4 regions of the Ureibacillus sp. MALMAid1270 genome follow, and region 1 is predicted to be linked to each of the others. Evidence: riboswitches for the same ligand, from Rfam matches in the RefSeq annotation. Region 1 holds a riboswitch; each other region holds the start of a gene.
What was found. A riboswitch is a leader RNA that binds a small molecule or an ion and turns the genes downstream of it on or off. The one in region 1 is predicted to bind S-adenosylmethionine.
Positions count from the first base shown of each region.

Region 2: linked by a shared signal. The riboswitch ahead of ACOQFO_RS10550 (bifunctional homocysteine S-methyltransferase/methylenetetrahydrofolate reductase) and the one ahead of ACOQFO_RS09840 (O-acetylhomoserine aminocarboxypropyltransferase/cysteine synthase family protein) in region 1 are both predicted to bind S-adenosylmethionine.
Region 3: linked by a shared signal. The riboswitch ahead of ACOQFO_RS05330 (methionine ABC transporter ATP-binding protein) and the one ahead of ACOQFO_RS09840 (O-acetylhomoserine aminocarboxypropyltransferase/cysteine synthase family protein) in region 1 are both predicted to bind S-adenosylmethionine.
Region 4: linked by a shared signal. The riboswitch ahead of metK (methionine adenosyltransferase) and the one ahead of ACOQFO_RS09840 (O-acetylhomoserine aminocarboxypropyltransferase/cysteine synthase family protein) in region 1 are both predicted to bind S-adenosylmethionine.

Region 1 covers NZ_JBMIRP010000076.1:27,901-36,147, forward strand. Annotated here, with positions in the region: gene ACOQFO_RS09810 (multidrug resistance efflux transporter family protein) at 1-155, opposite strand, end outside; gene pepT (peptidase T) at 283-1,509, opposite strand; gene ACOQFO_RS09820 (lysoplasmalogenase) at 1,551-2,195, opposite strand; gene ACOQFO_RS09825 (hypothetical protein) at 2,285-2,719, opposite strand; gene nfsA (oxygen-insensitive NADPH nitroreductase) at 2,832-3,569, opposite strand; gene ACOQFO_RS09835 (glycerol-3-phosphate acyltransferase) at 3,677-4,336, opposite strand; SAM riboswitch class I at 4,495-4,605, shown strand; gene ACOQFO_RS09840 (O-acetylhomoserine aminocarboxypropyltransferase/cysteine synthase family protein) at 4,720-6,021, shown strand; gene ACOQFO_RS09845 (homoserine dehydrogenase) at 6,695-7,681, shown strand; gene ACOQFO_RS09850 (DNA-binding protein) at 7,864-8,094, opposite strand.
Region 2 covers NZ_JBMIRP010000080.1:4,618-12,864, forward strand. Annotated here, with positions in the region: gene metH (methionine synthase) at 1-2,157, opposite strand, end outside; gene ACOQFO_RS10550 (bifunctional homocysteine S-methyltransferase/methylenetetrahydrofolate reductase) at 2,150-3,994, opposite strand; SAM riboswitch class I at 4,169-4,270, opposite strand; gene hemG (protoporphyrinogen oxidase) at 4,351-5,745, opposite strand; gene ACOQFO_RS10560 (tetratricopeptide repeat protein) at 5,909-6,784, opposite strand; gene ACOQFO_RS10565 (LysR family transcriptional regulator) at 6,836-7,741, opposite strand; gene ACOQFO_RS10570 (alpha/beta hydrolase) at 7,937-8,247, shown strand, end outside.
Region 3 covers NZ_JBMIRP010000043.1:981-9,227, reverse strand. Annotated here, with positions in the region: gene gltB (glutamate synthase large subunit) at 1-2,791, opposite strand, end outside; gene ACOQFO_RS05345 (LysR family transcriptional regulator) at 2,912-3,814, shown strand; gene ACOQFO_RS05340 (MetQ/NlpA family ABC transporter substrate-binding protein) at 3,872-4,750, opposite strand; gene ACOQFO_RS05335 (methionine ABC transporter permease) at 4,819-5,487, opposite strand; gene ACOQFO_RS05330 (methionine ABC transporter ATP-binding protein) at 5,480-6,505, opposite strand; SAM riboswitch class I at 6,774-6,878, opposite strand; gene ACOQFO_RS05325 (thioredoxin family protein) at 6,939-7,241, opposite strand; gene ACOQFO_RS05320 (toprim domain-containing protein) at 7,428-7,769, opposite strand; gene gcvH (glycine cleavage system protein GcvH) at 7,919-8,247, opposite strand, start outside.
Region 4 covers NZ_JBMIRP010000084.1:241-8,487, forward strand. Annotated here, with positions in the region: gene ACOQFO_RS10945 (alpha/beta hydrolase) at 60-863, opposite strand; gene ACOQFO_RS10950 (gamma carbonic anhydrase family protein) at 988-1,500, shown strand; gene ACOQFO_RS10955 (hypothetical protein) at 1,643-2,188, shown strand; gene metK (methionine adenosyltransferase) at 2,234-3,436, opposite strand; SAM riboswitch class I at 3,757-3,884, opposite strand; gene pckA (phosphoenolpyruvate carboxykinase (ATP)) at 4,085-5,671, shown strand; gene ACOQFO_RS10970 (alpha/beta hydrolase family protein) at 5,764-6,585, opposite strand; gene ACOQFO_RS10975 (NUDIX domain-containing protein) at 6,569-7,036, opposite strand; gene ACOQFO_RS10980 (transposase) at 7,093-7,410, opposite strand; gene ACOQFO_RS10985 (Dps family protein) at 7,494-7,934, opposite strand; gene ACOQFO_RS10990 (hypothetical protein) at 8,105-8,247, shown strand, end outside.

The DNA.
Region 1 (8,247 bases):
AAATACACCATGCCAATCAAAAAAGGAAGCATAAAAAAATATCTTAGTGAGGCACTCCATAACCAGCTACCACCATCTAAATCCATTGAACGATTTAATATAAAAGTTACAGCAAAGAAAAGAGCTGCCAAAATTCCAAGTGCTATTTCTTTCAATCTATTAACCTACTTTCATATGAATAGTACATATTTGAGTAATTGATTAGGGTTCGCAATATTCAGAAAAGAGTGATGAAAAATGAAGCGAAGCAAGATCTTAGGTAGTCTTACTTCGCTTAGTTAATTAATTTTGAGCTTCAAACAGTTGAACGATTTCTAAAATTACTTTCGTTGCTTGTTCCATTGTTTCAGCCGATACATACTCAAATTTACCATGCATGTTTTCCCCGCCAGCAAAAATGTTAGGTGTAGGTAATCCCATATAAGATAATTGGGAACCATCAGTACCACCACGAACCGGTTCGATAACAGGTGTGATATTTAAGTTTTCCATCGCTTTTTTAGCAATTTCAACAATTTCAAATACAGGTTCAATTTTTTCACGCATGTTGTAATATTGATCTTCGATTACAACAGTAATTGCGTCTTCGCCATATGCTTCTTTTAATTTTTTCTCAACCGCTAACATATGCGCTTTCTTAGCTTCGAATTTTTCACGGTCATGATCACGGATAATATAAGAAAGTTTTGCTTCCTCTATATGACCATTGAAATTCATTAGATGAATAAAACCTTCATAGCCTTCTGTTTTTTCAGGTACTTCATTTTTTGGCATTTCATTTTGGAATTGAATCGCTAGTGTAATCGCATTTACCATTTTATCTTTAGCTGAACCAGGGTGAACGCTTGTTCCGCGAGTTGTTACTTTAGCACCAGCAGCATTAAAGCTTTCATACTGTAATTCACCAAGTGGACCGCCGTCTAATGTATAGGCAAAATCAGCACCGAACTTTTCAACATCAAACTTATGAGGTCCACGTCCGATTTCCTCGTCCGGAGTGAATGCAACACGAATTTTGCCGTGTTTAATCTCAGGATGTTCCACTAAATATTGCATTGCTGTCATGATTTCTGCAATCCCAGCTTTGTCGTCAGCACCTAAAAGGGTATTTCCATCAGTTGTAATTAACGTTTGACCAACGTAATTTTTTAAATTAGGGAAGTAATTTGGTGACATAACTAACCCATTTAGAAGTTGGATGTCCCCACCATCATAATTGTCGATTCGTTGCGGGTTTACATTTGTTCCTGAGAAGTCAGGTGATGTATCAACGTGTGCTAAAAAGCCTAGTGTTGGAACTTGTTTATCTGTGTTTGCCGGTAATGTAGCAAATAAGTAGCCATTTTCATCTAAGCTAATTTCTGATAAACCGATTGTTTCTAACTCTTCCTTCAATAAATTTAATAAATCAAATTGTTTTTGAGTAGAAGGTGTTGTAGTACTTTCAGGGTTAGATGTTGTATCTACTTTTGCATAACGTACTAAACGTTCAATGACTTGTTCTTTCAATGGTAAGTCCTCCTTGAATTGGAAATAGATTATATCTACTGCTATTGTACACCTTTACTTTTAATTGCTGAATAATTATCTATACTTAAAGCGATAAATATTTGAGCACAGTAGTAGGTGGACATGATTAGTTGATGTGAATAATCAACTGATAATACAAATTTGTTAATAGCTAGAACTGAATCTGAAATGATAAAAAGACATGCACCAATTATTGCGAGTTTGGACTTTGTTCTAAATGCTGTCCAGCCCATTGTTAATATAACAGTAATATAACAGAAAACAGCTATTGCCATAACGATGTTGCCTGTTTGAATTACGACACTTAATATGATGAATGCCATTACAATACCATAAGTAACTAAAAGAATCTTAGCGATCGATGGTACTTTTTGCTCGTTAGTAGAAAGAAACGCTCGAATATAAAATAGATGTCCAATTAAAAAGCTAATTAAACCAAAGATGAACCATTGAATCGTATAGTCTCCTATTGCACAGAAAATGAGAGCAATGAGTACGAATGTTTTATAGGTTTTTGCAAGGTTATTAGATAAAAACGCTATTAATAGTACGAGAATCATAGGAATCAATTTAAACACTATTTTTATAGGGTCTGAAATAAAAGAATCAAAGAACACATAATAAATACTGGTTATTAAAAATAAAATGATGAATACATTTTTCAATTGAATCCCTCCTAAAAAAGTAAATACTAGTATGTATGAATTTAAAGGTAGTGCTATTTGGACATAAAATAAGAACCAGACACTCCTTATTATCGGGCTGTCTGGTTCTTATGTGAATCAATATAATCAAGCATTTTTTGCTTTCTAAGTTGTATATGCTCTATTTTAAACGCATCAAGTTGAAAAAACTTCTCTTTTAGTTCTTTAAAAGCAGATCTTTCGCATATAAATCGGCTATCTGATTCTTGTTCCAATATATAATCTAAATGAAAAATTTGAAGCATTGCTACTTCAGGGCTTTCCAAGTTATATGCAAATTTAACATTCCATACAGAAGTATAAGAAATAAATTGATTAATATATTCAGTAACTAGTCGATAGCTCTGTTTATTAACTTGATCCTCAAGTTTTTTATGAATTTCAGCTAGTGCTAAATTGATAGCAGCAATAGAACGATAAAAATGTCGAATATGCTTGATCTGAATCTGTTCTATCGACTTAACGGCATGTCTATCTGTTATCAAAACTATCATCCCTTCAATTGAGGAGTTACTACCTATTATTGTAGCGAAAAAGTAAGTAATCTTTCGAACCATTTTAATAAATAGGACAATTGAAGGGGATTGGTTTATTCTATTATTTCCATGTAAAGCCTTTTGATGCTAGGAACTCTTTAATGTGTGGTCTTCTTTGTTTAAGTAAGAAATCGGCCATTTGCTTTGTCCAATTTGCCATTTTCTGATTTGAACTACGGGTAGCATAATAGCTCTCCATAGTGCTATCGTAGTCATCTAATAATGAGTCATATTTCTCTATATCATAAGAGTTTTCGTGTAAAACAGCTTCTACTGGAAGTCTTGGTTTTGTTTCATTGCGTTTAGTAGGTGTTCCAATAGTCATTGCGAATAATGGGAATACGTACTCTGGCAAATCAAATAATTCGCTAATTTCTGCTGGGTTATTACGTGCGCCACCAATATAACAGATACCGTAACCATGTGACTCTGCAGCGATGACAAAGTTTTGTGCAAAGATCGCTACATCCGCAATGCCGACCATAACGTTTTCTGCAGAATCTACAACAATATCAACACCTTGTTTTTTTCCAGCAATCTGAAGTCGTTTAAAATCTACGCAGAATAAAAATGAAGCACCTGCAGTTGTAAATTGAAATTCATTTTTTGAAAGTTCTCCAAGCTTCGCCTTCTTTTCTTCGTCTGTTACCCAAATAATGCTATAAGCTTGTACAAAATGAGAACTTGCAGCCATTTGTGCGGTTTTTACTAATTCGATAACCGTTTCTTTTGAAATTAGCTCACCTGTATATTTACGAACTGATGAGTGACTTTGTAAAAGTTTTGTTACTTCGTTCACATTGCTTCTCCCCTTTAAGTAATTATTTGCCCCTTTTATAGTAAAGCCAAAAGGAAATATACTTTCAAAGGTAATATTAGTTGATTTTTAGTTTATTGGCAAAATAATCAATTGGGTAGATTTGTCCTAAAACTAGATTTTTCGGATTCCTTCTTATAGAGTACTGACATTTTTGGTTCAGTACCATTGCGAATACGTTGAATATTTTCGATGTGTAAGTATAATGCAATTAATAGTAAACTAATTGAAATAACTTTCGGCCAAATAGAATGTTCTGTGAAAGAAACGGCAATTAAGATAAAGTACAGTTGGAAAACGCCAATGATTAGGTAATTTGATAAAAATGCAAAAATGAAGAATGTTAAAATAGCTAGTAATCCTAGTTGCCAATTAATCATTATTAATAAACCAATTACTGATGCAGTTCCTTTACCTCCATTAAAATTCATATAAAAAGGGAAGTTATGACCAATGATTACAGCTGCACCTGTAATATATAGAAGTAAAGAAATTTCATCTGCTGTAAATTCATAAATATTTAAAAAGTAACGTACAAGTATGATGGTAGAGATCATTTTCCCAATATCAACAATGACAACTAAAATGCCATATTTCCAACCAAGTGAAATCACTGCATTCGTTGCTCCGGCGTTTTTAGAGCCAGTCTCTTTTAAATTAACCCCGGTTAGTGACTTTGCTAGATTTGAGCCGAGAATACATCCCATTAAGTAACCGACAATCAACACTAATAATGATGCGATTACCATCTAATGAACCCCTTTCATATTAAAGTCTTAGTTATATTATACTAGATTCATATAATACGGATTAAAATAAAAAATGTTTCGAATTTTTTAAAATTATTGTTGACAGAGTGGATTACTATGGATTATAGTAAGTCTAACGATGGAACATGAATCAAATACTCTTATCCAGAGTGGCGGAGGGACTAGGCCCTATGATGCCCGGCAACCGGCGTGATTTTTACGCAAAGGTGCTAATTCCTACAGATTCGTCGGGATCTGAAAGATAAGGGGAGGAAAACTTGCTCATTTGCAACCCTCTTCTTAGCGAAGAGGGTTTTTTTGTTTTCCAAAGACCTCCTCGTAAATACCGATTATCCATCGAATACCATTTAGGAGGAAGAAACATGTCAGAATTACGTCCGGAAACATTATTATTACATGGTGGTCAAAAACCAGACCCTGTAACAGGAGCAATTGCAGTGCCAATTTATCGAACAACGGCTTATGCATTTGAGAACACAGAACACGCACGTTCATTATTCGCTTTACAAACAGCAGGAAATATTTATTCTCGTATTATGAATCCAACTGTTGATGTATTTGAAAAACGCGTTGCCCTATTAGAAGGAGGGGCATCTGCAGTGGCAGTATCATCAGGGATGGCTGCAATTGCATTCTCTATTTTAAATATTGCTGGAGCTGGAGACGAAATCGTAGCAGCTGGTTCATTATACGGAGGTACTTACAACTTATTTGCAAATACATTACCTCGTTATGGCATTAAAACAGTATTTGTCGATGAAAGAGATCCAGAAAACTTCCGTGCGGCAATTACAGAAAATACAAAAGCAATTTTTGCAGAAACAATTGGAAATCCAAGTTTGAATGTATTAGATATTGAAGCAGTAGCAACAATTGCACATGAAAATGGACTACCTTTACTTATCGATAACACATTCCCATCTCCATACGGTTCAAACCCAATTGAATTTGGTGCAGATGTTGTAATCCATTCAGCAACTAAATGGATTGGTGGACATGGAACTACAATCGGTGGAATCGTGGTTGATGCAGGTAAATTCGACTGGACGCAAGGACGTTTCCCTGGATTTACTGAGCCAGATGAATCTTACCACGGATTACGTTATGGTATTGATACTGCAGCAGCAGCTTTTGCAACGAAATTCCGAGTTCAATTATTACGAGACTTCGGACCAACATTAAGTGCAGATTCAGCATTTAACTTCTTACAAGGTTTAGAAACGCTTCATTTGCGTTATACAAAACACGGAGAAAACACGTTAAAAGTAGCTGAATACTTAGAAAACCACCCATTCGTGGAATATGTAAATTATCCAGGAAAAGAAAACTTCCCAACACATGATCTTGCTAAGAAATATTTGAAAAATGGTTTTGGTTCAATTCTTACATTTGGTATCAAAGGTGGACGTGAAGCTGGCGCTAAATTAATTGATAATGTTCAATTATTCTCCCACGTTGCAAACGTAGGTGATGCAAAATCGTTAATTATTCATCCTGCTTCTACAACTCACCAACAATTATCTGCTGAAGAGTTAAAAATTGCTGGTGTTAGTGAAGAACTTATTCGTCTATCAATCGGTTTAGAGTCGGTGGAAGATATTATTGACGACTTAGAACAAGCTTTAACAAAAGCTGTTACAGAAGAAACTGTTACAAACGCATAATTGGGTAATTGATAATGAAGTTTAGAGGTAAACTTATGAATAACGAAATTCCATCATCATTTCGTGAGAATCTCGAAATTCATACTTACCGAAAGCCATTCATTGGGCGACAACTTCATAACTGATCGATTGGACTAGAAGGATTACTTAAATTGAATTATCAGTTTCGATCATCATTTCGTGAGAAGCTTGAAAATTCATACTTACCACAAGCCATTCATTGGGCGTTAAAAAATTAGGGATCACTTCAATTAGGAACGATACTGTTACTGCTAATAATAAAACTACCATTTTAAATACAAATTTTATCGTAGAAATAGTAGCGGCCAAATATATCTAATTGGCTGCTACATTTTTTGTTTCGATATGTACATACTTAATTTTACAATTTTCTAAAGTGAAATTTGAAATATTCTGACCTTCTTAAAAAAACAAATGTCCTTCTTGGGAAGATTTTTCTTGAGTTCCTTAGAAATATAGGGTAGAATTTATATATTGAATTTTCCAACAATTTGTATATAACTTTACACTATTAGCCTATTATTATAAGTTTTAAGATTAATACAAAAGGTTAAAAGTTTTAGACTGTTTTGAAAATAAACATGAAATGATTACAAACTCGTTAGGGGTTTAATATAGAATTTTTACATAAAAGATGGAGGCGGAAATTAATATGGTAACAATTAAGGCGGCCATCTTAGGATTTGGCACAGTAGGTCAAGGAATCTACCATATCTTAAATGAAAAACGTGAAGAACTAAAAAACAAATTAGGTATTGAGTTAGAGGTTGCAAAGATCTTAGTGCGTGATAAAACAAAAGAACGGGTTCCTGGGACATTACATTTATTATCAGATAGTATCGATGATGTCCTTTCAGTAAAAGGTTTACAAGTTGTGTTCGAAGCAATTGTAAATGAAGAACCTGCCTTTACTTATTTAAAACGTGCAGTTGAGCATAAGTGCCATGTTGTGACGGCGAATAAAGTTATGTTTGCAAAGCGCGGACTTGAATTACAAGAATTGGCTAAGAAAAATGGTGTATTTGTAGGATATGAAGCTACGACAGCTGGTGGTGTGCCAGTGATTAAGACAATGAAGAATATCTTGCTTGTAAATGATGTAAGTCGTATCCAAGGGGTACTAAACGGGACTTCTAATTTTATCTTAACGAAAATGCGTGCAGAAGGTTTAACATTCGATGAAGCATTACAAGAAGCTCAGGCACTAGGATACGCTGAAGCTGATCCTTATAATGATATTTCAGGTCAAGATGCCTTTAAAAAATTGATGATCCTATCAGCATTAGCATTTGGTGAACAGCCAGATTGGGCAGATGTAGAAGTGATTGGAATCGATGGAATTACTTCTGAACAGGTAAAAGAAGCGACTGAGAATGGACTTCGTTATCGTCATGTTGCAGAAGTTGAAAAATATCCTGACGGGACAATTTCTGCAAAAGTGGGACCAATGTTAGTGGATAAAGAACACCCATTGTATCCAATTGACGATGTATTTAATGCTGTAACAATGGAAACTAATTATATCGGTACATTAACACTGGTTGGTCCTGGTGCAGGTATGTACCCAACGGCTAGTGTAATGGTAGAGGATTACGCAGAAATTATCGGTAAACGTGCGGGATTTGTCGTAACAATCTAAAGAAAACTTCTTGAAGCAATTGAGTGTTGTCTTCAAGAAGTTTTTTTATGAAATGGATTTTTTGGTTGGGATAACAGAGTGAATATGTGCGAAATTTTGGGTATTATATGCGACTTCACAGTGAATACGTGCGACTTTTGAGAAGTTAATCCGTCGTCTCTGAATTTCACAGCCCTAGATCCTTAATCTTCATCCTTCACATCTGGATCTTCCGGAATTGGGGTGTTGCGCCAAATCTCGATTTCTTCTTTTATTCGTTCTAATTGTTCGTAATACGTATTGAACTGCGTGCTATTAATAAGAAACTGTGTTCCATCATGGACAGCTTTTATACGGCCTTCATAAATGTAGCGAAGTACTTGCTCTTCAGGCATCGAAATGTCTTTCGCTGTTTCGGCAACGGATTTATACATTAATGATGACCTCCTTTATTTGTGTGACTCTGTAGTTTTGAGAGTTCTTATGAGACAAATACTTGAGTCTAATTTTATATATCGATTTTATTATATTGAATTATTGCTACTATCACTAGCAATGAAACACATAAAATTAATCTATTGCTAACC
Region 2 (8,247 bases), on a different contig from region 1:
TGTGGCAAGGACGATTTTTCCTTTTCCTGCACTTTCATCAGCCTTCTCCATGTATTGTTCAAGATGAGCTACTGCTGCCTTCATTACTCCAGCACTTTGAAGAACTTCCGCTACGATTAATTGATTATCGTTAAATAGACGACCAACTTCAGCCATACCGGTCATTAATGGTCCATTAATAATATCTAAAGGCGAATCAAAGATTTTTCGAGCTTCTTCTAAATCAGGAATTAACCCTTCCTTCGTACCTTCAACAATATAGTAAGCAAGACGTTCTTCTACTGTGTCTGGTAATTTCGCAACTGTTTTTTCTTTCTTTTTATCTCGATAAAAATCAGTAAACACTGCAAGAGTTTCATCGTTTGTATTGAAAATTAAATCATTTGCTAATTTAATTTCTTCTTCTGGAATGGAAGCATAACGCTCTAGTTTTTCTGTATTTACAATCGCATAATCTAAACCTGCTTGTGTACAGTGATATAGATAAACTGCATTTAAAATCTCACGCCCTACTGGAGGTAAACCGAATGATACGTTACTTACCCCAAGTACTGTTAGAGTTCTTGGGAATTTTTCTTTAATAAGACGAATTCCTTCAATAGTCTCTTCTGCTGCACCGATGTATTGCTCGTCCCCAGTACCTACAGGGAACACAAGTGGGTCAAAAATAATATCTTCTGGTGCTAGACCCCATTTTTCAGTTAACAACTGATAAGAGCGTTCCGCTACTTCTAATTTACGTTCTCTTGTAACAGCCATTCCTATTTCATCAATCGTACCAACAACGACTGAAGCACCGTATTTCTTAACAATCGGCATTACAGCATCAAATCGTTCTTCACCATCTTCTAAGTTGATCGAGTTAATAATTGCTTTCCCTTGGGAGTACTTTAATGCTTCCTCGATTACTTTGTCGTCTGTAGAATCGATTACTAATGGAACTTTTACTTTCTTTACAACTTCTTGCATGAAGTTTTTCATGTCTTCTAGCTCGTCACGGTCAGGATTTGCTAAACAAATATCGATTACGTGAGCACCATTTTTCACTTGGGCTCTAGCAATTTCTGCTGCTTCTTCAAATTTCCCATCAATGATTAATTGCTTAAACTTACGAGAACCGATAACATTCGTACGTTCCCCGATAAATAAAGGTCTCATTGAATCATCATATTGAAGAGGTTCAATACCTGAAACGACATGACCATGCGTTTGCTCTTTTCTTGCTCTTGGTGCATATCCATCAACCGCTCCACGAATCGCCGCTATATGATCTGGTGTTGTTCCACAGCAGCCCCCAACAATATTCAACCATCCTTTTTCAGCAAAACCGCGCAATTTTTTCGATAAAGAATCAGGTGATTCATGGTAATGTCCTTCTTCATCTGGTAAGCCGGCATTAGGATAACAACTTACATAACTTGTTGATAATTCAGATAAAGAACGAATGTGGTCCGTCATAAATTCTGGACCAGTTGCACAGTTTAGCCCAACAGATAATGGTTTGATATGTTCAATTGAGATATAAAATGCTTCAATTGTTTGACCTGCAAGAGTTGTACCCATTGGTTCAATTGTTGCTGAAACCATTACTGGTAATTTTACTCCCGTTTCGTCAAATGCACGGTTAACACCGATTGTAGCAGCTTTTACATTCAACATATCTTGGCTTGTTTCAAGTAATAATAGATCTGCTCCGCCCTCAATTAACGCTTTCGCCTGAACATAAAAATTTTCTGTCAGCTCATCAAAGGTAATACCACCAGTAACCGATAATGTTTTCGTTGTTGGTCCGATTGCACCCGCAACAAAACGTGGCCATTCTTCTGTAGTAAATTCCTCTGCAGCTGCTTTTGCAAGTTGAACAGCGAGTTTATTAATCTCTTCTGCTTTATGACCTAATCCATATTCATTTAAAACGAGTGGAGTGCCGCCAAACGTATTTGTACAAATAATGTCTGCACCTGCTTTTAAATATTCACGGTGTATTTTTGTCACTACATCTGGACGTGTAATAACTAAATTTTCATTACAGCCATCTAACGCTTCTCCACCAAAATCTTCAGCTGTTAGATTTTCGCGTTGTAGCATGGTTCCCATTGCACCATCGATAATTAATATGCGTTTATCCAGTTGTTTTTCTATCAGATGGTTAACCATTTGCCATAACTCCTTTAGTCTCTTCATCGAGTTGTTTTATATAATCCATTAGTTCCCTAGTTAGTTCATAACGTAAAAATGGTGTAATTAAATAAATTCCATTGAAATATTGTGTTGCTGTATCAAGTAATTCTTTTGCAATTGCAAGCCCTTCTTCAGCTTCACGATCTTTATCGCCATCACATGACTTCATTCTCTCTAGAACTTCGTCAGACAACTTAATACCCGGTACTTCATGGTGTAAAAATTCTGCACTTCTAAAGCTTGTAAGTGGCATGATTCCGATATAGATTGGTGCTGCAAGTTGCTTTGTAGCTTCATAAATTTCTACGATTTTTTCTTTTGAATAGACAGGTTGAGAGATAAAGTAATCAGCACCATGTTCGATTTTCTTTTCTAATCGACTTACAGCACGGTCCAATACACGTACATTCGGGTTAAAGGCAGCTGCAACTGAGAAGTTAGCTTTTTTACGAAGCGCCTTACCAGAAAAAGAAATTCCTTCATTTAACTGTTTAATAAGTGCAATTAACTCCATAGACGAAACATCATATACGCTTGTAGCACCTGGGAAGTCACCCACTTTTGTTGGGTCGCCAGTTACAGCTAAAATATCATGAAGACCAAGTGCATTTAGCCCCATTAAATGTGATTGCAAACCAATTAAATTGCGATCACGGCAAGTAATATGTGGCATTGAACGGATTCCATGTTGTTTTAAAATCGCACCCATTGCAATGTTACTTACTCTAGGAGAAGCGAGAGAGTTATCCGCCATCATGATTAAATCAGCACCGTTATCATATAAAACTTTCGCACCTTCAACAAAAGCGTCCACTTCCAAATGTCTAGGCGTATCTAGCTCAACAATTACCGAGCGTTCACGTTTTACTTTTTCATGAAGAGGCTCTGTGTTTGTTGGCTCTGGTTCGCTAATTAAAATTTCTTTTCTTGGTTTTGCTAATTTCTTTTCAATTGGTTTTAAATTGGCCAATTTCTTTTTAACAGCTTCAATATGTTTCGGTGTAGTTCCACAGCAACCACCAATTAGTCGCACACCTTGTTTTGATAATTCAAGTGCTGCACGAGCAAAATAATCCACTTCAGATTCGTAGATTACACGTCCTTCATCTAAATCTAATAAAGAAGCGTTTGGATAAGCAGATATATACGCTTGTTCTGGAAGTTCCACCGTTTCTAATGCTTGAATTGTATGGTATGGACCTAACTTACAGTTAACACCAACTAGATCTGCCCCTAGTTTCTCAAGTTCAGTAAAAGCCTCATTCAATGTTAGCCCGTTACTTAAAACACCCACTTCTTGCATTGACACTTGGGCAATGATAGGAAGATCTGTTAAACCTCTTAGTAATTTTAAAGTTGCCGTTAGTTCTTCAAAATCATAGTAAGTTTCAAGTAAAAGGCCGTCAATTTCACCTTTAATTAAAACCTCGGCTTGCTCTTTAACAGCAGATAAAATCTCTTCTAAAGTTGTATCATTTTTTCTGACACCACGAATCCCACCGATTGAACCTACTACAAACTGACCGCCTGGTTTAGCAGCATTTTTAGCTAAACGAATGGCAGCTTCATTTATTTCAACGACTTTAGATTCAAGTCCATAACGAGCAAGTTTAATTGCATTTGCTCCATAGGTATTTGTTTGGATAATGTCTGCTCCAGCCGCTATATATTCACTATGAATCTTTTCAATCAGTTCTGGTCGTACAAGATTCATCTCTTCATGACAATAATCTAAACCGTAGGAGTATAATAGCGTTCCCATTGCTCCATCAGCAGTTAGTACTCTTGATTTTAACGCTTCTTTTAGTTTCATATATTTGACTCCTTAATTGTATAAAGTAAAAATTTAATCGGGATGTTAGCGTCCGTTGACTCCCAACTAATCATCATGGTTTTATCTAGCTGGGGGTCTTACGGACGGTTTCACCGGTATAAATAAAAGCCTTCTACTAGAATAGAAGGCTTGACATAACAAATGTGAAATTCCTTCTTATCTATCGGGTTCGACCGCTGGATTTAGCACCTTACATCTTAAATGTTGGTTGCTGAAGCATCATCGGGCCAGTCCCTCTGCTTCTCTTGATAAGAATCGTATTTATTATTGTAATAGATTAAATTTTAACTTAAAATTCTAAAAACTTCAACTTTTTTTCAAAATTAATTAATTGATTATTCAGCTTTTAGACTCGTCATAATCTTTTTAGCAGTTGTTTTACCATTATCAATACATGCACCAATTCCAACACCAAAATAAGAACATCCTGCTAACAATAGGTTAGGGTATTTGCACTCGACTTGGCTTAAAACATTTTGTAGTGCTTCATTGTGCGCTAAATCATATCTTGGCATTTGGTTAATCCATTTTGTAACATTTGCTACAACTGGTACATCCTCTACATTTATACTTAATTTAACGTCTTGAAGGGCGACTTTTATAAGCTCGTCTTCTGTCATTTGAACAATTTCTTTATATTTTGGATTTGAACTTTTATAGAATAGTCGAACAAGTAGCTTTCCATCTGATGATGTATGTTTCCATTTTCGGCTCGTCCATGTAGATGCGTCACAAACTAAATCACTATTATGAGAAACAATACATCCTGTACCATCAGCAGGAAGAACAGAATCTGGTAGGTCAAATCCTAAATAGATTGTAATTGCCGAAGCGTTTGTAAACTTTCCTAAGTATTGATCTAGTTCTGCATCATCTAGCAAAGTTTGTACTACTTGATTTGGTAAAGCCAATACGACTACGTCAGCTTGTAAAGTTTCACCATTTGAAAAGGCTACTTCATATCCGCTATTTGTCTTTTTAATATTTTTCGTTTCTCTATTTTTATAAATTTCTACTTCTGGTAGCGCCTCTTCTAAATGAATAATCAATTGAGATAATCCTCTTTTAAAAGAAACAAATTTTTTATTTGAACTGCTTTCAAACTTTGCACGGTTTGCTTCAAAGCCTTTCATAATGCTTCCATACTCATTTTTATAGTCGACTAAATAAGGTAGTGTTGAATTCAGTGATAACTCGTATAAGTTTCCTGAGTAAACACCTGAAAGAACTGGCGCAATTTGTTTCCGAACAATTTCTTCACCTAAAAAATATTCTAGAAACTCACCGATAGAGCTTTCTTTTGTAAATCCTGGGTTTGGAATTTCTTCGTCTTGTAGAACACGTTTCTTTCCTTCTTCTGAAATTAATGTACTCGCCATTAAAGAATCTACACTCATTGGTATTCCGAAGGTTGAGCCTGGTGGTATCGCATGAAGTTCGTTATTTGTGTGAATATAAGAAATACCTGTCTCGTTATATACAAGTTGATCTTCGAAATTTAAATCACGAACTAATGTTAAAACTGCCGGGTGACGTGCAACCATTGAATCAGCACCTGTTTCCATTATGTAACCCTTTTCATAAGCGGAATGCATTTTTCCACCTAAATATGAATTGCGTTCAACTAATACTAATCGTGCTTCTATATTTTCTTCTTTTAATTGTTTATTTAGGTAATACATTGTAGTTAACCCCGTAATTCCTCCACCAATTACTGCAATTGTTTTCATATTTACATCTCCTCGAGTTATTTGTACCTATAGTATAAACTTTTTCCACATGAACAAATGTGAGTTCTGTCACAAATTTAGTAAATCTTAGCCGTAATTTGTAAATACTACTTATAGAAATTAAATATTTTACAAAAAAATAACTCCCGATTTTACTCGTGAGTTATTCTTCGATCGTTCTCATTTGTTGATCAGCACGTTGTCTCCACTTTTTAGCCTTTTCGGGATTTTTCTTCACATCAATTCCCTTTTCATATATCCTAGCAATACTAATTTTTGATTGTAAGTCGCCTAGCAGTGAAGCTTGTTTATAAAATGTAAGTGCCAACTTACCATTCCGTTTCACTTCAATTCCATTTTCATAAATATATCCAAGATTAAATAGCGAATCTACTTTATACTGACTAGCCGCTTTTTTAAACCAACTGATCGCTTTGCCGACATCTCGATCTTTACCTAAGTCTCCATCAAGATAAATTGTACCAAGTCGGTATTGCGCTTCTACATCTCCTAGTTTAGCTGCTTGTAAATAATAATCAAATGCTTTGTCTTCATCTTCTTCGACGCCAATTCCCTGTTCGTAAATCATTCCTAATGTGAACATCGCTTCTGTTACATTATGTTCTGCGGCAAATGTAAACCATTTAATTGCCTCAATTTCATCGATTTCAACGCTTTCTCCATTAAAGTACATATCTGCTAAGTTATTCGCGGCATCTGGATGGCCATTTTCAGCTGCTTTTTGATATAGCTTAAAGGCTTCATCGTAATCTTCTTCCATGATTTCACCATCAATATAACAATTAGCTAGTAAGTACTGAGCTTCTGTATTTCCCTTCGCAGCAGCACTTTGTAACCAAAACAAATAACCATCGTATTTTTTTATCTCTTTATAAATTCGAGCAACTATTAACATGGCTTCTTCATTTCCACTTTTAGCTAGATCGTATTGAGTAATTACATCATCTAGTTGTAAGTCATTTAAAGTACAATTTGAATCTTGTAGTAGTTGTATGAATAATTCTTTATTTGCGTACAAAAAACACACACCTTTATAGGTTTTAATAGGCTTGACGTTTTTGTTAAAAGTTTATTTCCATTTTTCTACAGGACTTTCACCTGTATAATATTCCACTAAATAATTTTTAAATTGTGTTGCAGCGGGCGATAAATAACGACCTTTTGCCCAAGAAACACCGATTTTTCTTTCACAAATCGGTTCCGTTACACGTATCTTTGTAACATTGTATTCATTTAAACCTTTTATATCAGGGATTAACGATACACCTAATCCAGCTCCTACGAAACCGGCTACTGTATGCATTTCTTCCCCTGCAAATGTTGTATTAGCTGTTATCCCAGCCTTTTCTAAAAACTCATCTACAATTTTCCTCAAAGCATTTCCGCGCTTGATGGAGATAAAGTTTTCGTCTTTAATCTCTTTCAGCTTAATGGATTCCCGACTAGCAAAACGATGGGTATTTGGCACAATTACAAATAGCTCTTCACTCCATAGTTCAACCCACTGTATATCCATTATTTTTGACTGAATTTTTTGAGATAAACATAAATCAATATTTCCTTCTTCTAGTCCTTTTAATAAATTATAGGAGGCGCTTTGAGTTAAGGTAAATTTCATATTTGGATACTTTTCAGGAATATGTGCCATTAAAGTAGGCACTACGGACATTCCTAATGTGTGGATAAATCCAAAGGAAACTTCACCAAATCCAGGTTTTATAAGTTCACTTATTTCCTCTTTCGCTTTACTAAACTCATCTAATATAATGTCAACGCTTTCTAAGAAGAGTTTTCCATAACGATTTAAAATAATCGATCTTCCTTGTCGATCAAACAAAGGAACACCTAATTCTTGTTCAATATTTGAAATAGACTTACTCAATGCTGGCTGAGAGATACTCAGACGTTCAGCGGCATGGGTCATATGCTGCATTTCAGCAACAATTTTAAAATATTCTAGCTGTTGAATTTCCACCTCACAAACCCCCTCAACCAATAACATTTTGGAATCAATATGATAAAAATAATAAATTGTATTTATGTAAGGTTACTACTATAATAAGCTTTAACATCAGGTTTGCATATCAAATTTTTAAATAAAAAACAACTATTTTTTATTAACTTTCATTTCTTTGACACAAAATATTTACATTAAAAGGAGTTATTAAAAATGAAAATCATCCCGCCAAAACCATTTACGATAGAAGCTGGCAAACGTGCAGTTCTATTACTTCATGGTTTTACTGGCAATACGAATGACGTTAAACGCTTAGGTCGTTATTTATCGGAACGTAATTACACTGTACACGCACCTTTATATAAAGGACACGGTGGAGATCCTGAAACACTTATTAATACAGATCCAATGGAATGGTGGAATAGTGCTGTTGAAGGTTACGATTATCTCCGTAGCTTAGGTTATGACGAAATTGCGGTTGCTGGTGTATCTCTTGGTGGAATATTCTCACTAAGACTTGGCGA
Region 3 (8,247 bases), on a different contig from region 1:
TTACTAAATAATGTGATTTAACGCCAAAACGACCAGAAGCTATTTGTTTAATCGCACTACTACGGTTATTTCCATCAGAATCTAATTCATAACGAGCTGAGTCTTCTCCACCTTCACCTGAATTAGAGCGACCACCTAATTGATTCATTGCAATTGCCAAAATTTCATGTGCTTCCTTTGAAATTGAACCAAATGACATTGCACCTGTTTTGAAACGCTTAACTATTGAATCTACTGATTCAACTTCATCTAATGGGATTGGTTTTAATCCCTTTTTAAACTGCAATAAATTTCGCAGGAATCCGATTCGTTCTTCATTTGCCATTTCAGCATACATACGATACAGACCTATATCATTTTTGCGAGTTGCCCATTGAAGTGTGTGTATCGTTTTAGGGTTGAAGGCATGGTGTTCTCCATTTGCTCTCCACTGAAATTCGCTTCCTGATTGTAGTTCTTTAGATAAATCATTTAATGCGTCTTGATGTCTCCGCTTAGCTTCTTCACCGATCGTTTCAAGATTAATTCCATCAATTTGCGATGCAGTACCTGTGAAATATCGATCAATCACTTCTTTACTAATCCCAACAGCCTCAAATATTTGAGCTCCTCTATAGGATTGAACAGTGGAGATTCCCATTTTAGACATGACTTTAACTACGCCATCTGCTATACCTTTACGATATTTCTTAACAGCTTCATCATAACTTAGGTTTAAATGTCCATTTTCAATGGACTCAGCAATTGTTGCGTAAGCTAAGTATGGATTAATCGCATCCACACCAAAGCCTATTAAACTAGCAAAATGATGTACTTCACGTACTTCACCACTATTGGCAATGATGCTTACTAAAGTACGTTTACCAGTTCGAACTAAATGCTGATGTAATGCACTTGCTGCAAGTAATATAGGTATTGTCGGACTTTCTAAATTCTCAAACATATCCGTTAAGATAATGATAGTTTTACCGTTATTAATAGCTCTTTCAGCTTCATTAATAATTCTATCTAGGTTGCTTTCCAAATCTTCCGAAAACTCTAGAGAGATTACTGCACTTTGGAAATGTGAATCTTGAATTTCAATTATTTTCTCGCACTCACTATTTGTTAAAATTGGAGTATTTAAAAAGATTCGTTTAGCATTCTCTGCTGATGGATGAAGTAAGTTTCCTTCAGCCCCTAACAGCGTCATTGTTGACGTTACAATATGCTCACGGATTGAATCAATTGGTGGATTCGTCACTTGAGCAAATAGCTGTTTAAAGTAATTAAATAAAGATTGTGGACGATCTGATAATACAGCTAATGGTGTATCATTACCCATTGAACCAATTGGATCTTTTCCACTTGAAGCAATCGGAATAATGTATTTATGAATATCCTCAAATGTATAACCAAAGATTTTTTGTCTTGTAGTTAATTCATCCAGTTTAAATTTCTCTTCACTAGCATCTTGAAGTGTGAATTTATTATCATTCAGCCAATCAGAATATGGCTCCATGTTAGCCATTTCGCTTTTTAGCTCTTCATCTGAAATGATTTTCCCTTTCTCTAAATCAATCAGTAGCATACGTCCTGGACTTAAACGTTCCTTATACAAAACGTTATCTTCTTCAATATCTACTACACCAACTTCTGATGAAAATACGATCATATCATCTTTAGTGACATAGTAACGTGCTGGACGTAGCCCGTTTCGATCTAGTATAGATCCAATCTGTTTACCATCTGTAAAACAAATAGCTGTTGGACCATCCCATGGCTCCATTAAATATGCATGGAATTCATAAAACGCTTTTTTCTCATCCGTTATATGCGGGTTCTCAGTCCATGGCTCTGGAATAAGCATCATTGCTGTATGTGCCGGTGTTCTACCAGCTAACACGAAAAATTCAAATGCATTGTCTAACATTGATGAATCTGAACCAGACTGATCAATGATTGGTAACAATTTTTGTAGGTCTTCACCAAACGCCTCTGAAACAAAACGTTGTTCGCGAGCTTTCATCCAGTTTACATTGCCACGAAGTGTGTTAATTTCACCATTGTGAACAATATAACGATTTGGATGAGCACGTTCCCAACTTGGGAATGTATTCGTTGAATAACGAGAGTGAACAATGGCAAAAGCTGAGACAAAGCTTTCATCTTGAAGATCAATGTAAAATTCACTTACTTCTTCTGGTGTTAACAGTCCTTTGTAAACCATCGTTTGACTTGACATACTTGGACAATAAAATTTCAACTCATTATCATTAGCCCAAAACTCAGCTTGTTTTCGAATTAAATAAAGTTTTCTTTCAAACTCTTTAATATCTTTTACATTGTTTGCTTGGATAAAAACTTGTCGAACTACTGGTGCAGTACTTTTAGCTGATTCACTTAAAAGTTCCTTGTTTGTCGGTACAGTACGCCATCCAATTAATTTTTGTCCTTCTTGTTCAATTAATTTATTGATTGTACTCTCAATTTTTTGTCTTTCTAGTTCGTTTTCTGTAAAGAATAATTGTCCAACACCATATTCACCTTTACTCGGTAAATTTAGTTCGGGACAATTCAATTTATAAAAACCATGGGGAATCTGTACCATTAAACCAGCCCCATCACCCGTTTTTCCGTCACCACCACGACCAGCACGGTGGTCTAACCGACATAACATTTCTAAGCCCTTTTTCACAATATCATGTGAAGCTTTACCTTTAATATTTGCATAGAACCCAATTCCACAAGCATCATGCTCAAAATCCGGTGAATACAAGCCTTGTGCGTTTGGTAATTTATGAAAAGTCATCTTAGTTCCCCCCAAATGCCCTAAATTAGCGTATTTACATTGTATTGTTTTTAAATTAATATTAACAATATATAGTTTAAATGAAATCCATCTACTTTTTAGATGAATGGGGTGAGATTATTGGAATTACGTCAATTACGTTACTTTGTAGAAGTTGCGGAAAGAGAACATATTTCAGAGGCTGCAGAACATCTTCATGTTGCTCAGTCTGCAGTTAGTAGACAAATTGCAAACTTAGAAGATGAATTAGGAACACCACTTTTCGAACGAATCGGTCGAAATGTAAAACTGACTCCGATTGGTAAAGTATTTTTAGAACATTGTATTACTGCATTAAAGGCAATTGATAATGCAGCAAAACAAGTGGAAGAATATCTTGACCCCGCGAAAGGATCGATTAAGATTGGATTCCCTACGAGCTTAGCAAGCTATGTATTACCAACAGTTATATCGGCTTTTAAAAAGGAATACCCAGATGTTTCATTTCACTTACGACAAGGATCCTATCGTTATTTAATCGATGCAGTAAAAAATCGCGAGTTAAATCTAGCATTTTTAGGACCGGTACCTCCAAAAGATGAAGTAATTGATACAAATATTTTATTTAGTGAGAGTATCCATGCATTATTACCCGCTAACCACCCTTTATCTAAGAGAGAAAGTTTAAACTTATCGGATTTAAGAAATGAGAACTTTGTATTATTCCCTGAAGGATTTATATTACATAAAGTAGCATACGACGCTTGTAAATCTGCAGGTTTTTTACCGAATGTTACTTCTGAAGGGGAAGATTTAGATGCGTTAAAAGGGCTTGTGGCAGCAGGCATTGGTATAACACTTCTACCAGATAGTTCTATTAACGATACAATTCCAAGATTCACAGTAAGAGTACCAATAGAAAATCCCCAAATTACTCGCACAGTAGGAGTTGTATACCCTATAAACCGTGAATTGGCCCCATCTGAACAAGTATTTTTAAATTTTGTTAGTAACTTTTTCTCTCGTTTAACTCAATTTAGATAATAAAAAAAAGGAAACTCTTGGGATAATTCCCAAGAGTTTCTTCCTATTATATAGTGATTATTCAGCTACAGGTACTACTGCGCCTTTCCACTCGTTAATGATGAAGTCTTGAATTTCTTTAGTGTGTAGAACTTCAACTAATTTTTTAATTGCTGGATTATCTTTATCTTCTGAACGTACAGCAATTACGTTTACGTATTTAGATTCAGAACCTTCAATTGCGATTGAGTCTTCGATTGGGTTAATACCAGCATCGATTGCGAAGTTAGAGTTGATTACAACTGCATCCCCTTCGCCTTCTTCGTAATAAGTAACTAACATTTCTGGAGCAGAGCTGTTATCGATTACTAAATTTTTTGGGTTTTCAATGATATCGTCAACTGTAGCAACAGTTTTTTCTACGTTTGGATCTAATTTAATTAAACCTTCTACTTCTAGTAAAGATAAAATACGACCTTGGTCAGTTACAGAGTTTGAAATAATGATTGTTGCACCATCTGGTAACTCATCTAGTGAAGCATAATCTTGAGAATAAATACCGATTGGTTCAACGTGAATACCACCAGCATTTACAAAATCATAACCTTTTTGAGCAATTTCATCTTCTAAGTAAGGAATGTGTTGGAAATAGTTTGCATCTAAATCGCCAGACTCTAAGTGTTCGTTAGGTAATACATAGTCTTGGTAAGGTACGATTTCTAATTCAATACCTTCTTCAGCTAAAATTGGTTGAGCTTGTTCTAAGATTAAATCATGTAAACCGTTTGAAGCACCTACAACTAATTTTGTTGTTTCAGTAGTTTCTGTTGATTCAGTTTGTTTTGTTGTACCTTCACTTGCATTGTTGTTTGTATCTTCAGTTTTTTCTGCTGAACCGCAAGCAGTAAGTACAGCTACAACTAAAGATAAAATTAAAAATGATAATAGTTTTTTCATTTTATTTTTCTCCCTCATATATGTTGTTTTTTTATGTGATTGGCTTTTGCCAAGGACATCAAGTTTACTTATCTCTTATCGGTTTTAGAAGTTAAGAAGTCACCGATAAACTGGATGATAAATACGATAATTAAAATAACAATAGTTGCCATTAAGGCTACGTCATCACGACTACGTTGGAACCCATCAATGAAAGCTAGGTTACCTAATCCACCTGCACCAATGACACCAGCCATTGCTGTATAACCTACAAGTGCAACTGCAGTAACCGTAATTCCTGATAGAAGTGCTGGAAGTGATTCAGGGATTAGCACCTTCCAAATGATCGTGGAAGTTTTTGCACCCATTGATTTTGCTGCTTCAATTACACCTTTATCAATTTCACGAAGTGCGATAAGTACCATTCGCGCATAGAATGGAGCAGCCCCAATAATTAAAGCGGGTAAAGCCGCATTCGTTCCGCGCATAGTTCCAAGTAAAAACTTCGTAAACGGAATAAGTAAAATAATTAATATGATAAACGGAATGGAACGGAATATATTGACCAATGAGCCAGTAATAAAGTTCACTAACCGATTTGCCCAAAGTTGATGTGGACTTGTTAAAAACAATAAAACCCCAATGGCTAAACCTAAAACAAATGTAACTACAGTAGAAATTGAAGTCATATAAATGGTTTCATATGTAGCTTCCCACATTTTATCCCATCTTACGTTCGGAAATAATTGACTAAGCACGATCAATCACCTCCGTTTGAATATCAATTGAATCTAAATGTTTCAATGCCTCTTCTACTTTCGAATCTGTACCGTCTATTTGGATAATTAGTGTTCCTAAAGGACCTTTTGCAGTTTGTGATATGCTTCCATGTACTATATTTACTTCCACATCAAATTCTTTTATTAGATGTGAAATAATCGGTTGTTCGGATTTATTTCCGATAAACGATAACTTAACAATTTTACCTGTAGAATAATTTGTAAGTATTTGTTCAATCGAAACTTTAGCTTCTTTTTTACCTGAAACTTGCATAACGAAGTTTTTCGTAATTGGCGCTTGTGGGTTTTGGAACACTTGTAATACTTCACCCTGTTCTACAATTTGGCCGGCTTCCATTACGGCAACACGGTGACAAATCTTACGAATAACATGCATCTCATGGGTAATTAAGACGATTGTTAGCCCTATGCGCTTATTAATATCGAGCAATAGCTCTAAAATTTGATCTGTCGTTTCTGGATCCAGCGCACTTGTCGCTTCATCACAAAGTAAAACTTCAGGATTATTTGCTAGTGCTCTTGCAATACCAACACGTTGCTTTTGTCCTCCAGATAATTGAGATGGGAAGGATTTTTCTCTTCCTGACAAACCAACTAAGTCAATTAACTCTTTTACTCGTTTTGCACGATCTTCCTTTTTCACCCCAGCAATCTCTAAAGGAAAAGAGATATTCTCTTCAACTGTTCTTGACCAAAGAAGATTAAAGTGTTGGAAGATCATACTTATTTTTTGACGAGCAGCTCTTAATTTATTGCCCGAGATTGATGAAATCTCTTGACCATTCACAACAACTGTTCCACTTGATGGCTTTTCTAAACCATTTAACAGACGAATTAACGTACTTTTACCTGCACCACTGTAACCGATAATCCCGAAGATTTCTCCTTGTTTAATAGTAAGGTTCACATCTTTCACAGCAGTGATTACGCCATTGTCCGTTTTATATAGTTTTTCTATATTTTTCAACTCAATCATGATTGATCTCCTTTAACTAGACGCGTTATATGTAGCGTTTCCCGTGTGCATTATTTGTAACCAAATATGAAACTACCATTATTCATATCGACTTACTAACAATTAACAACATTAGGGTACCTGTGATGTTATTGATTCAATCATCACTCTTTTTTTATATGATTTTCATACTTCACTAACTTGAAGTTGAACGAATTATTTAAAATAAAAACCCTTCTACATCAATAAGTAGAAGGGTTTGATTACACAATGAAAAATCATGATCCTTCTCTTATCTATCAAAGTTAGAAACTTTGAGTGACTTGGCACCTTTTCACACAGTGATGGTTGCCGGGCTTCATAGGGCACTTCCCTCCGCCGCTCTTTATAAGAGTTGTCGTTCGTTTTATTTATTATGAAAGTTACTTTATCATGGATATTTATACACGTCAATCTATTTTTTTAACTTTTCATAAATATTTTGAACAGACTGAAAAGCATAAACTTTTTCTGTAACAATTCCGTCACGACTTATTAACAGGCATGGAACACTTTCAATCTGATGTTCCATAGCCAAATCCTCTAGAAAATTGATGTTTGCTTTACCGATTGGGACATCTGTGATGACGTTCTTAATCACTTCCATCATTTTGGAGGCAACTGCACATGTACCACACATTGGTGTATATAAATAAAAGGCAGCTAGCTCATGATCTTGCATCACTTTTTTCCATTGTTGTTGATTCCATTCTTCCATGGCACTCATCCTATACTTTACTCGTATTTTTTATTATAACAAAAATACGAAAGGGTGGCGCAAAATTCGCTTATACGAATTTTGCACCACCCTGGGTATTAATAACCACCATCGGAAAAAATCTCCGAAAAGTATTGTTTTTTAATTTGTGCGCCTTTACGAGATGTATTATGCACTTCATCCTCATTAAACTAGATACCGTTTATGCACAGAGAATCGAGCTTCCCTTAATCTTTGTGCTAACAATTTACTCGGGACATTCGCGACTTCCATGTAACTTCTAGGGATCAATAAATGAACTGCTTCTGAGTAAATTCTCTTTGTTAGATTTCTAAGTCTTTCTCCAGATTTATCAGCATCAAAGAATGTATATAATTTACACTTCTCATATGGTTCAATTAGTTCCAACAGTGCATCTTCACTAATTGTCCCATTTGTGCAAACAATTTGTACATCTTCTGATAAAATAGGGGCTAATTTTAGCATATCTGAACGGCCTTCAACAATAATACACTTTTCAACAGTCATATTGCTCACCTCACGAATTGTAAATACATATGAAATAAAATCCGCTGATTACAAAGAGATTGGCTGCCCGATATAGGAATTAAGATGTTTTATATATTATATTGTGATTTTAAAAAAACGCCAGTTCAATTAACCTGGCGTTTTAATTCTTATTCTGCAATCAATTCTTCGTATTGTTCTGGAGTTAATAATTCATCAACTTCTGAAGCGTTAGTTACTTCAACAACAACCATCCAAGCTTGTTCATATGGTGATTCATTAACTAACTCAGGGCTATCTTCTAACTCAGAGTTAACTTCAATTACTTTACCTGATACTGGTGCATATAATTCAGATACTGTTTTAACTGATTCTACGCTACCAAATGGTTGGTTAAATTGAAGTTCGTCACCCACTTGTGGAAGTTCTACGAAAACGATATCGCCTAATTCAGATTGTGCAAAATGTGTAATTCCGATACGTGCTTTACCATCTTCTA
Region 4 (8,247 bases), on a different contig from region 1:
AATTAGGTATTGAATTATTTTAATGCGACGCTAGTGATAAAATTTATTATATTTATATTTTATTCAACAATATATCCAATTCCACGGGTTATATTGTTGATAAAGTCTCTTATATATAAGAAAACTTGCTCACGTTCCATATCGTGGAATAAGTTATGATAACTAAATGGCCATTCCTTAAATTGAAATTCAGATGAAGTCTGTAACAATAACCACTTTCTAGCCTGATCTATCTCTGTAATTTTATCTTTTTTTGCTGTCATTAAAAGTATAGGGATTGAAAGCTGACTTGTCGCAGGAGTTGTTAAGTTTTTCATTAACAATTGGATTTCCTTATACCAACTAACAGTTACATGTGTTTTATAAACAAGTTCGTCATCTATTTCTTGATAACCTTGCAAGCTATTTGTAAGTGCTTTTTTATTAATATCCAATGATAATTTCATATTAGAAGTTAGTGAGCCAAGATTTGCTAACGTACTTTTTAGCGTGTTACTTAATTTTTGTAAAGCAAACCATGGTGAACTTAGAATAATTCCCGCGCATTCTACCTTATGTTTTTTTAAATATTGGACAGCTAATGTGCCCCCCAATCCATGACCAATCAAATATACCGGTAGTTCATAAGTTAATGCACTCTGCATCATTCCATGGATATAATTGATATATTCATTTAACGTTTCGTCATGTATTCTTGTATATTTTGACTCTTCTCCGTGTCCAGGTAGATCACCCATTACGACGTGACACCCATCTACTCTTAATTTTTCTATTAACCAGGCATACCAACGATGATGTTCAAATGCACTATGTACAATGACAACAACAGCTTTTGGTTGCCCTTCAGCTTCCCATTTCCACATTACTACTTTCCTCCTACCCATATAATCATTTCTAAATATGGGCATTATTACCTTCTATTTTCTTTTTTACAATGTATTTGATAGGATTATAATACAATTCTACTTTGAAATGAGGAGTTTTTCGATGATTTACCCGTATAAAGATAAAAATCCTAATATAGACCCTACTGTTTTTATTGCTGATCATGCCATTATTACTGGTGATGTGACGATTGGGGCAGAAACCTCTATCTGGTTTAATACGGTAATCCGTGGTGATGTTGCTCCAACTATTATTGGGAAGCGTTGTAGTATACAAGATTTAAGCTGTTTACACCAAAGTCCAAATAACCCTCTAATTATTGAAGATGAAGTAACAGTCGGCCACCAAGTAACATTACATAGTTGTATTATTCGAAAGCGCGCGTTAATCGGTATGGGGTCTATCATACTTGATGGAGCCGAAATCGGTGAAGGAGCATTTATAGGGGCTGGGAGTTTAGTACCACCTGGTAAGAAAATCCCACCAAATACACTTGCAATGGGAAGACCTGCTAAAGTTGTACGTGAAATAACTACTGAAGATCGTGAGGACATGGACCGTATTATTCGTGAGTATGTTGAAAAAGGACAATATTATAAATCTCTATTAAAATAAGCGGAATAAATTTAAGAGGTAGTATTGTAAATTATTCCTTCAAACTACCTCTTCTTATATTTTTTCCAACAGAAATATTGTAGAATCACCATTAATATAATGGTATAAATAGTTTATTCTGAGAATGAGAGGAATACTGACCATGCCATTATTAAAGAAAGATAGTAATAAATGGACCATTTTTATTCCATTGATTGCTATTTCAATTTTCCTTGTATTTATTATCCCAGAAATTATTTCCTTCTTTTTATTTAACAGAGAAAATTCAATTGCATTTATATCATATGGTAAAAACTTTATTTTGTATTTCATTTCATTGATGATCATCATTATTGTTTTACTTTCAACACATTATTTCAAAAGAGTTTTCATTAAAATCTTGGTCAGTCTTTTAGGTTTTGTCATTATTATTTATGTCAACTTTGTTGGGATTCAATATTCTATCTATTTTGATGAGGATTTCATTGTATATAAACCGTTATTTGGTACATCTGAAAGTTATGAATGGTCGAAATTTTCGAAAGTGTATCATGAGTTACCAACTGAGGAATATGTAGAAAAATATATTTTCGAATTTCATGATGGAGAGACTTTTGAGCTAATCATCACGAGTAATTTTTCAAATGAAATCACTACTAAAATTGAGGATAAAATTATGACTTTAGAAGCTTCATATGAAGAATATTAAAAAACAGGTGGATAATCATCCACCTGTTTTTATATATCTAAAATATTATAGATATAATTTTGCTTTTTCTTTTAATTGTTCAGCAATATCTGTGTTTTCCCACGGAACATCTAGATCGTTTCTTCCGAAGTGACCATAAGCTGCTGTTTGTTTATAAATTGGTCTACGTAAGTCAAGCATTTTAATAATGCCTGCTGGACGTAAATCAAATAGTTCACTTACCCATTCTACAAGTTTACTTTCTTCTACTTTACCAGTACCAAAAGTATCTACAGAAATAGAAACTGGGCGTGCAACACCGATTGCATATGCTAATTGAACTTCAGCACGATCCGCAAGACCTGAGGCAACGATATTTTTAGCAACATATCTTGCAGCATAAGCAGCAGAACGGTCAACTTTTGTTGGATCTTTACCAGAGAATGCTCCTCCTCCGTGACGTGCATATCCCCCATAAGTATCAACTATGATTTTTCTACCTGTTAATCCAGCATCACCTTTAGGTCCACCAATTACGAAACGACCAGTTGGGTTAATGAAATATTTAGTATTTTCATCAATTAGTTCAGTTGGTACTACTTGAGAAATTACTTTTTCTTTTAAATCAGATTGAATTTGTTCTAATGATACATCTTCATCATGTTGTGTAGAAATAACAATTGTATCAACACGAACAGGTTGATTGTTTTCACCATATTCTACAGTTACTTGAGTTTTTCCGTCTGGGCGTAAATATGAAAGTTCATTTGTTTTACGAACTTCTGTCAAACGACGTGCTAATTTGTGAGCAAGGCTGATTGGTAATGGCATAAGTTCTGGAGTTTCATTACAAGCATAACCGAACATTAAACCTTGGTCACCTGCTCCAATTGCTTCGATATCTTCATCTGACATAGAGCCTTCTCTTGCTTCAAGGGCTTGATTGACACCTTGTGCAATATCAGGTGATTGTTCACCAATAGCAGTTAATACTGCTAGATTTTCAGCATCAAAACCATATTTACCGCGTGTATACCCTATTTCTGCTACTGTATTACGAACAACACTTTGAATATCTACATATGTAGAAGTTGTAATTTCTCCTGCAACTAAAACTAAGCCAGTTGTTACAGTAGTTTCACATGCTACACGAGCATTTGGATCCTCTGATATAATTGCATCTAAAATGGCATCTGAAATTTGGTCACAGATTTTATCTGGATGCCCTTCTGTTACGCTTTCTGATGTAAACAGTCGACGATTTGTCATATATGTCCTCCTAAGTAAGAAGCGAAAAAGTTTCTTATTTTGATACGGTACTCATTACCCATGTTAAGTTTTTTATAAAAAAACTCCAAGCTATGTTGCTTTTTTTAACACGAGGAATTGAAAGGATATAAATAGGAAGTAATTATTTAAGCCATTATAATGTTGTACACTAAGCTTTGCCACAAAAGCATTTTGCGATCAGTAATCGCAGGAGCATGTTATGTACATTAGCATTTGCTCATTTTTATTTTATACAAAAAAAAATTCCTTACTCACGTACTTTACATGAGCAAAAGGAATTACAACTTAAATACCTTTCACTCTTATCGTTCAAGGGAATTTTCCCTTGCATCAGGTTGGCACCATCGCTATTATTTACTATAGAAATAGTAATAGCAGGTTGCCGGGTTTCACAGGGCCTTGACCCTCCACCAGCTCGGGATAAGAGTATCCGTTCAATTGTAAATGGTACGAAAATTAGCGTTCTTTGTCAATTAATTTTTCTTGACCTGTAATTACATTTAAATGTAACAATTTTTTTATGGATTAGTATAGATTATTCAATCCAATGTGTTATACTATTTTTGAAATTATATAAAAACCTCCCAAAATACGGGAACATTACGAAAAAAGGATGGTATTTAATCGATGAATTCAGTAGAAATTGCAAATGAACTGAAGGAATTATTAAAGGGTGAAAATGTAAAAACACAATTATCAGTACCTCAATTAGTAGAAACATCAACAAAACGTGGTGAAGCAATTTTAACAGTTGACGGTGCTATTGTAGCGCAAACGGGTAAATATACTGGACGTTCTCCTAAAGATAAATTTACTGTTGAAGAAGAGAGCACAAAAGACAAAATTGACTGGGGTAAAGTAAATCAACCAATTTCTGCTGAAGTGTTTGATAACCTTTATATTAAGGTATTAAAATATTTAAAAGAAAAAGATGAACTTTATGTATTCAAAGGCTTTGCAGGTGCTGACAAAGAATCACAGCTTCCAATTCAAGTTGTAAACGAATTTGCTTGGCATAACTTATTCTGTCATCAATTATTCATCCGTCCAACTGAAGAAGAACTTGCTTCTCATAACTCAGAATTTACAATCATCTCTGCTCCATCATTTAAAGCAGATCCTGCTGTTGATGGTACAAATTCTGAAGCATTTATCATTGTATCATTTGAAAAGAAAATCATTTTAATCGGTGGTACTGAATATGCTGGTGAGATGAAAAAATCAATCTTCGGTATTATGAACTACTTATTACCAGAACAAGGTATCCTTTCAATGCACTGTTCAGCAAACGTTGGCGAAGCTGGCGACGTAGCATTGTTCTTCGGTCTTTCTGGTACAGGTAAAACAACTTTATCTGCAGATGCAAATCGCAAACTTATCGGAGATGACGAACACGGTTGGTCTGATAACGGTGTATTCAACATCGAAGGTGGCTGCTATGCAAAAACAATTAACCTTTCTGCTGAAAAAGAGCCAGAAATTTATAATGCCATTCGCTTTGGATCTGTATTAGAAAATGTTGTTGTTGACCCAGAAACTCGTAAACCAGATTACGATGATGGTTCATTAACTGAAAATACTCGTGCAGCTTATCCAATTCAATTTATCGATAATATTGTAACTCCATCTGTAGCGGGTCACCCTAAGACAATTATCTTCTTAACTGCTGATGCATTTGGTGTTTTACCTCCAATCAGTAAATTAACAAAAGAGCAAGCAATGTATCACTTCTTAAGTGGTTTCACTTCTAAGTTAGCAGGTACAGAACGTGGTGTTACAGAACCAGAACCAGTATTCTCAACATGCTTCGGTTCTCCATTCCTACCACTACCAGCAACACGCTATGCTGAAATGTTAGGTGAGAAAATTGATGAGCATGGTGCACAAGTGTTCTTAGTTAACACTGGTTGGACTGGTGGAGAGTATGGTGTTGGAAATCGTATGAAACTTTCTTACACTCGTACAATGGTTCGTGCTGCAATCGATGGAAAATTAAATGATGTAGAAACAATCCAAGATCCAGTATTTGGTTTACACATTCCAACAAGCATCGAAGGCGTACCTTCTGAAGTATTAATTCCACGTGATGCATGGTCAGATAAAGACGCATACGATCAAAAAGCAGCTACTTTAGCAGACTTATTTAAAGAAAACTTTAAAAAATTTGGTAATGTATCTGATGAAATAGCGAAAAATGGTGCACCCTTAGTATAATCACATCGACATAATCATTTTTTAACATATATCATAAAAAAACATCAACTCGGAAAATTTCGAGTTGATGTTTTTATTTTGCGCTGACTAATCTAATTCCCATCTATTGTATTAATATCAGTAACCGATTTAGCCGATTTTGATTTCATCCACTCACAAAGGACTTTTACAGTTTTTCTATTTTCTTTTGGTGGATAATGATGAGGTAAGCTTGGATAATACCATGTTTCGTATTCTTTATTTTCCCTTTTTAAAGCATTTTCTAAATAATATGCTTGTTCAATACTTACATTTCGATCTTCTAAACCATGGATAATTAGAACTGGAGCATTGATTTTATTTATTTTATATAGCGGTGTTCTTTCATCGTATAGTTCTTTAAACTTTGTAGGAGGACCACCGATTATTCTTTTTAATGTTCTTCTCATATCCACTCTTTCGATATACATGGAGGACAAATTCGATACTCCTGCCCAAACTACAACAGAATGAATATCATCACGTAAAATGGATGTCCATAATGCCATTAACCCCCCACGAGAAAAACCATAGACGTGAATTTTGTCTTTATTGCAAAATTGCTTCAAGACGGCTCCACCATGTACTGCATCGTATCGATCGCTTCCTGCAAACTCGTCACGACCTTGTCCACCGCGATTTCCGCGATAATAAGGGGCAAATACAATAAATCCATGGGAAGCAAACTGAGCTATTCTAGCAGGTCTGACAGCCCCAACAAATTGCAATCCACCTCTTAAATATAATAAAGCCTCGTAATTTCCTTCTCTTACTGGCTTTGCTAATAATCCTTTAACTAATAAACCCTCTGACCAGTAACTTATTTCAAATAGGGCAACATTTGGATTTGGTGATGGAAATTTACGAATCGTTTCAATACTACCATTGTCTTTCATGCTGCATCACTTCCTGTAATATCTTTTTCATCCCTTCATCGCGCATATAAAAGCTTAGATTCGGGTGATTTAACAATTCTTCATTTGATAGCCAAACCATTCCAATCGTTTCATGTTCTTCTACAAACGAATCTATTCTTTCTACTTTTCCAGTAAAAACTGTTTTACAGAAGGGATTCTCCCCATGTACTAAGTATTCAGCAAACCATTTTAAATCTGAAATATGTACAGATGTCTCTTCATAAACTTCCCTAATAGCTGCATGTTCTAAAGTTTCCCCATGTTCAAGCTTTCCACCAGGAAATTCAACTCCACGTTTTTTATTTATGGCACATAACCATTTTTCTTTATATTTAACTAATACTAAAACATGTGTTGGTTGAATGGAAAATTGATTTTCCTTGAAAGATAATTCTACTTTGCACCCATTTTCATCTATAAATGTAAACATCCCTTTACTCAACTCCTATTAATTCAATAATAAGCTAGTAAAGGGATTATTGTCACTCAGTTATTAAAGTAAGGTAATTGTTCCACAAATTTCTTTGTCTCTTCATCACCAAACTCATGAATAAGAGCATAAATTTTCATGATTCTATAGTCGATCTCGTGATTTGATTCATCCATGTGATATTGTAAATAAGGTATATGTGCTCGTACAGCATTATGGAATTCTATTGAGTTAATCTGTTGGAATAGGTGTTCAAAGACACGTGCTTTTTCCGAAGACATTTTCAATTTAAATTCACATGGTTCTCCAAGTGGTACATAGCTATAAGAATTATTTGCTACCGATACATAAAGGTTCGTTTCGATAATTAACACTCCTTTTTCATAAGTATGAGGAGCATACATTGTTACTATACTAGAAAAGCAGTGAAGAATTTCTTCTCACTCTTATTTTGAATTTATCCTAAATATGCCGTTAACATCCAATTATGTTTTTCTAAGCTTTGATAGGTTGCGTTTAACATATCCTCTGTTCGTTCATCTCCATCTTCTGCAGCTTGATTCATTGATTCCTTTAATAATTTCATTACCTTTTTAAAATCATCAATAATAGTTTGAACCATTTCCTCTGATGTTTCATTTCCCGATGCTTCCTGAACATGTGAGAGTTCTAAGTGCTCCTTTAATGTAGCAACAGGTTTACCACCCTTAGTTAAGATACGCTCTGCTACTTCGTCTAAATTTAAAGTAACCTCATTATAAAGCTCCTCAAACTTAGCATGTAATGTGAAAAAGTCTTTGCCTTTAATGTACCAATGATAATTATGTAACTTTGTATAAAGGACGGACCAAGTTGCTACCAGTTCGTTTAATTGTGTATTTAGTTTGTTTGTTGTCATTATTGGCACCTCTTTTTATAGAAATAAATTATTGAAACTTTCATAATTACTATTTCCTTTATAATCTAATTTATAACTTTAAATTCGTACCATAATGTTCAATAATACTTTAGGAACTCTTTCTATTTTTAAGATATAATATATTTAGAATAAATGGAGAGTGAGTTACTTTGGATATTACTTTGGCTATCATTATTTTAGTTGCAGTCATCTATTTATTAATTATTATTGGTGCGGTATTCTTTATTAAGTATCGGAAACGTGGTATGTTTGAACAAACAATTGATCCAAAACCACATCAAAATACTTTTGA